DNA from 2 places in the Congzhengia minquanensis genome. Region 1 is predicted to be linked to the other one. Evidence: predicted binding sites of a transcription regulator. Region 1 holds the regulator's gene; the other holds the start of a gene.
What was found. Region 1 encodes LexA, which represses DNA repair genes until DNA is damaged. Its sites were predicted from a motif close to CNAACANNTGTTNG; they were not measured.
Positions count from the first base shown of each region.

Region 2: recA (recombinase RecA) is a predicted target of LexA. The motif match lies at 1,496-1,509, and genes of this name have one in related genera.

Region 1 is NZ_JACRSU010000001.1:853,034-856,459, reverse strand. It holds gene H8698_RS04090 (alpha-L-rhamnosidase-related protein) at 1-1,372, opposite strand, end outside; gene lexA (transcriptional repressor LexA) at 1,489-2,085, shown strand; gene H8698_RS04080 (M20 metallopeptidase family protein) at 2,100-3,272, shown strand; gene H8698_RS04075 (metal ABC transporter permease) at 3,259-3,426, opposite strand, start outside.
Region 2 is NZ_JACRSU010000004.1:108,496-111,921, forward strand. It holds gene H8698_RS10755 (alpha-mannosidase) at 1-386, opposite strand, end outside; gene recA (recombinase RecA) at 405-1,415, opposite strand; gene H8698_RS10765 (competence/damage-inducible protein A) at 1,541-2,767, opposite strand; gene H8698_RS10770 (DUF6106 family protein) at 2,837-3,337, opposite strand; gene H8698_RS10775 (5-formyltetrahydrofolate cyclo-ligase) at 3,365-3,426, opposite strand, start outside.

The DNA of each region.
Region 1 (3,426 bases):
CTTTCGGCGGATGGTGCAGATTATACGCGTCAACCGGAATCCAGTCGATAAACATAAAGCTGGGCGGAGTATCAATCAGACCCGTGTCTTTCTCTTCATATCCGAAAAACCGGTCCATCAGCAGGTGGAGCGCGTCTTTCGTTTGGCCGAAAACGGCGCTGTCGCCGGAAAACAGATAATAGTCATATAACATCTGCACCCAAATCAGGCTGTAAGAGGTGTGAAACATAAACCCACCCCGCTGTTTCAGCAAATCCGCTGTCCGCAGAATATCAAACCGCGTAAGGCGCGGGTCGCCGAAGCAATAATATGAAATTAAGCTTTCCACATAATAGTCCCCCGTGCAGCCTAAGTTTTCCTGATGCTTGGGACTGTCTAAATGAATGGTCTGACGGCAGATTTTCGTTGTCCATTTGCCCACATCATAAATTTTGTTGAGCAATTCGTCGGAACACGAAAAGGTACCCTCGGTATCAACGGGGTAGCAGGTGAAAATAAGCCCTGCGTCAGAAATAGAAACGTTTGTTTCGCTGTTGTTCTCCACGGTAAGTTCCATGCCGCCAATGGAGTTTAAGCGGAACGAGCGATACGGCATGCTGCCGTTTATATGAAGCTCCTCTTCCCAAAGCACCTTCTCCGGCGCCTCAAAGGTTTTTATAGAAATCCGGCAATCGCCCTCCGCTGTTACAGTAAATGCGGCGTAGCCGGAATATATGCGGTCGAAATCAAGATAAAAGGTTTGCGACGTGTGCGGTGCAGTAACCAGTGCGCGGTGGTTTTTGGGCAGAACTTTTTCTTCCTGTAAATTTGGTATTTCCGATTTTTTTAAATTCCATACAGATTCAATTTCTTCTGCATTGCTTTTTTTGTCCGACGGCAGGGTAAAATTCAGCTTATTCGGTGAAAGGTATGCTGTATTTTTCGTGCAGAGCCAGCTTTTATCTGTTCCAATAACGGTTTTCGAGCCGTCTGAAAACGTAACAATACACTCTAAGTAAAAACCGCCGCGGCCGGCGGACACGTCTGTCTGCACAACGGGGGAAAGCTGCACCTGGGCAAAAAAGTCCAGCGTGTTGCTTTCAGGATAGAAACACAAAACATTTGCATAGTAGTTTGCCATAGGCTTTTCATAGCCATAGTCCCCGCCGGGGCACACCGGCCCGGTTACGGCGAAATCGCCGTTTACCCACAAACGGAATTTTGTGTCCCCGCTTACCGTAATATTGGCTTTTATCACGCGCTTTTGAAAGGTATATGTGCGGAAAAAATCCGCCACTGCGTATGAATAGCCGTCTTTATCACAAAATTGTGTGCAGAAAGTCGTTTGAATTTCCGGGTAATCCTGTTGATTGAGCCAAATCCATTTTGCCATATTTTCCCCTCCCTGATGGAGAATATTCTACCATAATTTGTGTAGAAAAGTCAATGAGAACAAATGTTTGATTTTTTGGAAGAAATGTGCTATACTGAAAAAAAGAGGTGATTGCCATGCCAAAAGAGAACAAAGAACAGCTTGTTTATGAATACATCCGCACCCAAATTGAGCAGATGGGCTATCCGCCCTCCATTCGGGAAATTTGTGCCGCGGTGGGGCTGTCTTCGCCGTCTACGGTGCACGGATATATCAAACGGCTGGCGGACAAGGGCCTGATTTTGCAAAACGGCTCTAAAAAGCGCGCCATCAGCCTGCCGGAACGCAAGGAAACAGGCGGAGTGTTGTCTGTGCCCGTTGTGGGCACGGTAGCGGCGGGCACGCCTATTTTGGCCACCCAGAACATAACGGATGTGCTCCCCGTGCCGGAAGCGTTATTTAGCGGCGGCGAGCTGTTTATGCTAAAGGTGAAAGGAGACAGCATGATAAACGCCGGAATTTTAGACGGCGATTTTGTCATTGTAAAACGGCAGGCAACCGCCGAAAACGGGCAGATGGTGGTGGCGCTGCTTGCCGACAGCGCCACGGTGAAAACCTTTTACCGGGAAAACGGGCATATCCGCCTCCAGCCGGAGAACGACGCGCTGTCACCCATCATTACAAACGACGCTGTCATTTTGGGCGTTGTTTCCGGTGTTTTTAGAAAATATTAAGGGGGCGTTTTAAAATGGAACTTTCAATCAAACAACTGTCAGAGGAAATCAGCGCCGAGGCGATTATGCTTCGCCGCAGGCTGCACCAAATGGCGGAGCTTTCGTTTTGCGAAGAAAAAACCGCGGCGTTTATAAAAAAATATTTGGAGAACTTAGGGCTATCGGTAAAATCCGGCATAGCGGGAACGGGCGTTACCGGCTTTTTAAACGCGGGCAAGAAAAACACGCTGCTGATTCGGGCAGACATGGACGCGCTTCCCCTTGACGAACCCCATGATTTTGACTATAAGTCGGCAACCCCCGGCGTTATGCACGCCTGCGGGCACGATGCACATATGGCGGTGGCGCTGTGCAGTGCAAAACTTTTAGCGCAGCTGAAAGAGGAGCTTTCTGTTAACGTTTTGTTTGTGTTCCAGCCCGGGGAGGAAACCGAGGGCGGCGCAGAACCCATGATAAAGACGGGAATTTTAGAAGAATACCACGTAACAAACGCGGTGGGGCTTCATGTGATGAACGACGTGGAGACCGGAAAAATTTTGCTGAAAAAGGGGGCGTTAATGGCCTCGCCGGACGATTTTGATTTATATATCCACGGCCGGGGCGGCCACGGGGCATATCCCCATGAGTGCATTGACCCCATTGCGCTGTCGGCGCGGATCATTGCAGCGTTCGACATGATTGGCGCGCGTTTTATTTCGCCCTTTGCACAAAAGGTGATTTCCGTCTGTGCAATCAACGGCGGCACCTTTTACAATATCATTCCCGACACGGTGCACATGCGGGGCACGGTACGGTCGTATGAGGAGACTGTCCGCAAAAAGATACCGGAGCTGATGGAAAAAGCTGTGGACGGAATTTGCAATATTGCCGGGGCAAGCTATGATTTTCAATATAACTTCCGTTACCCGCCTTTAATCAACAATGATGCGGCAGCAGACCGATTCGAGCAGGCCGTCACCGGTGTTCTTGGAAAAGATAGTGTGGTGCATGGCAGCGAGCCCTCCATGGCGGGGGACGACTTTTCTTATTTTGCACAAGCTGTGCCCTCGGTTTATTTTTACCTGGGCTCGGGAAACAAAAAAAGAGGCATTACAATGCCTCTTCACAGCTCAAACTTTGATATTGACGAAGATTGTTTAAAAACCGGCGTCGCAGCCATGACGGCCTATGCTGTCAGCGTGGGCTGAAGCGGTTTAACACGGCTCCGGCAACAGAAAACAGCAAAAAGGCGGCCATGTGCACCATAACCACGCTGGCGCCTGTTGGCGCCGCGTAAAAGTAAGACGCCAAAATTCCGATAAAAAAGCATATGACGGAGAGAATGACAGAGCACACCGTAAC
Region 2 (3,426 bases), on a different contig from region 1:
TTGGGGGCAACCTTCACTTCTGTGTGGTTGGTGTCCAACCCCTGAACAATTTCGCCGTTTAAAAACAAAAGCATTTGCGGATTTACCGCGTCCCACTGGCCCTCTCTGCCCGTTTGAAAGGAGAGATAAACCGCCTCCTCCGGCGAAAGTTCAGGCGTTTTCAGCGAAAAATGGAACCAGTAGTGACGGTCGTGGCAGACAAATTCCGTATTGTCCTCCATCTGCTTCCACTCTGCCCCTTCAGGCGGCAGATTATCTTTCGTGTAACCGCTTTCGGTATATGTAACATTTTTAATTTTTTGCGAACTGACAACAAGTTTTTCTTCTAAAACCGAAATAATTTTATTGATTTTTTTCACCAGCAATGCATCTGAAAAATGTTCCATAAACAATCTCCTTTTGTTTTATTCCTCAATGGGGGCGCTGTCTGCTTTTGCCTCATCTGATTCTGTTTCGTCATTATCAAAAAGAATATCGCGGATTTCAGACTCAACTTTATCCCGGACCTCCGGGTTATCCCGCAAATATTTTTTCGCATTTTCCCTGCCCTGGCCGATTCTGTCCTCTCCGTAATTATACCAGGTGCCGCTTTTGGAAATTACGCCGGCGGCCACGCCGATGTCCAAGATACAGCCCTCTTTGGAAATCCCCTCGCCATACATAATGTCGAACTCCGCTTCCTTAAACGGGGGGGCAACCTTGTTTTTCACAACCTTTGCCTTTGTTCTGGCGCCGATCACCTCTGTGCCCTGTTTTATAAGCTCTTGTTTTCTGATGTCGAGCCGAACACTGGCGTAAAATTTCAGCGCCCGTCCGCCGGTGGTCACCTCGGGATTGCCGTAGACCACACCAACTTTTTCGCGCAGCTGGTTAATAAAAATCGCAATGGTGTTAGTGCGGTTGATTACGCCTGCCAGCTTGCGGAGAGCCTGGCTCATAAGCCTCGCGTGCAGGCCTACGTGGGAGTCGCCCATTTCGCCTTCAATTTCCGACTTCGGAACCAGCGCGGCAACTGAGTCGATTACAATAACGTCAATGGCGTTGCTTCGCACCAGCATTTCCGCAATTTCTAAAGCCTGTTCTCCTGTGTCCGGCTGAGAAACGATTAGGTCTTCAACATTCACCCCCAGCTTTTGTGCATAAACCGGGTCTAACGCGTGCTCCGCATCTACAAAGGCCACCTCGCCGCCCCGCTTCTGCGCCTCGGCAATCACATGGAGCGCAACGGTGGTTTTACCGGAGGATTCCGGCCCGTAAATCTCCACAATTCTGCCCTTTGGCAGGCCGCCGATTCCTAAGGCAATGTCTAAGCTTAACGCCCCTGTGGGCAGCGACTCAACATTTAAATGCTGTTTGTCGCCCAGTTTCATCACCGCGCCTTTGCCATAGCTTTTTTCAATTTGCAAAAGCGCCATTTCAATGGCTTCTTTCTTATCTTTTGAAATTCCAATTTCTTTGCTTTGCGTTGTTTTTGCCAATTGATATTCCTCCTTAAAGAACATTTGTTCGATATTCATTATAACCGTTTCTTTTTCCTTTGTCAAGACGAAATATTCAGTCTTTTTCTCAGTTCGTCAAAGGCGTTCAGCACCGTCATAAAACGGACGCGATCCCTGTTTCCTTTCAGCTCGCATTTTCTTACGCTGGTTTCGCCGTCTACGCAAACGCCAATGTAAACCAGCCCCACGGGTTTGTCTTTTGTTCCTCCGCCGGGGCCGGCAATTCCGGTGGCGGAAATGCCGATTTTAGCATTGGTTCTGTTGCATACGCCCTCTGCCATTGCCCTTGCGGTTTCCGCGCTTACGGCTCCGAAAGATTTTAAAATCTTACCGGGCACGCCCAGATTTTTTTCCTTCGCGTCGTTGCTGTAGGTTACAAACCCCTCGCAAAAAATGTCCGACACGCCGGGAATGTCGCCAATGGCGGCGGCAATCATACCTGCCGTGCAAGATTCCGCCGTGGCAACGGTGAGGCGGTTGTCAATCAAATATTGCACAACTTTTGTTTTTAAATCTGTTTCGCCTGTGCCGTAGACAAAATCGCCGAACCGGGAGCGGATTTCCTCTGCCGCCGGCGCAATGAGCCCGGCGCAGGCCGCTTCGCTTTCCGCCCTGGCCGTGATGCGCAGGGTTACGTCGCCGTTTTTCACATAAGGGGCAACGGTGGGATTGTCACAGACGGCCAAATCGCGCACCGTTTCACCCACCTGCGCCTCGCCAATGCCGAACAGCCGAATGGTTTCAGAAACAATCACACAATTTGTTTTTTGTTTTAGCACCGGCAGACAAAAGTTTAAAAACATGGGCTCCAGTTCCGCCGGCGGGCCGGGCAGCAAAATCAGCATTTTTTCGTCTTTTTCCATTACAATGCCGGGAGCGGTTCCGTTGTCGTTGGTTAAAATATACGCGTCCTCCGGCACATATGCCTGCTTTTTATTGGTTTCTGGTGCATTTTTTGAAATGCGTGACAAAATTTTATCATAAATTTCCTGATGAAAAATTAAATTTTGTCCGAAAACCTCAGCCGCTGTTTCTTTGGTAATATCGTCGTCAGTCGGCCCCAATCCGCCGGACAGAATCATGATGTCTGCCCGTTTCAGGGCGGCGTTGAGCGCATCTTTTAACCGCCCGGCGTTGTCGCCCACCACGGTCTGCGCATATACGCCAATTCCCAGCTGCGCCAGTTCCTTTGACAAAAACTGGGCGTTTGTGTTTAAAATGTCTCCTAACAGGAGCTCTGTTCCCACTGCAATAATTTCTGCCGTCATGGTTTCACCTGCATATTCTAAAAGGATAATAAACCGGACCGGCACACGAAAAAGCCGGTCCGGTATGTATTAAATATTAATGTTTCTGGGATTATATTTTTTCATATTTAAAAGAAGTTTTTCCGGCGGCTGAAAATAAAGGTCTGTTTTTTCGCCGCGGTCTGAAAACGTAACCACATATTTTCCCGGGCGTTTTTCGTCATAAACGGCGTCAACCACCTTGTTCTGCGAGTCGCGTTTTTCCTTCACAGGGCCCATATACTCAATTTTTCTGCAGGGCACGGATATCAGCTTTGCCCGGCGGGCGCGGCCCTTAATTACGTCAATGTCTAAAACGCCGTTGGTAAAAATATATTCATATTCCAGTGAAAAATTGCGCCCGAAAATAACTGTTCCGTAAATCGCCGCCGCTACTAAAATGGGCATGGCGGAAATAAACGCCCGCTTTACAAACAGGCTGAAATAAATGATGGCAAAGCACACTGCTGCGCAGGCCAGAATCAGTCCGGCACGCTTTAAATTGTCAGACATGCTTTTCTTTTTCACTAAATATTCGCAGAACAAATCCATTTATCGTTTGCCGCCTTTCTATGTACCTTAAAATGCATACAATGCTTCTTCTGTAATAATAACGTTAAGAGGAATATCTGTAGGTTCTT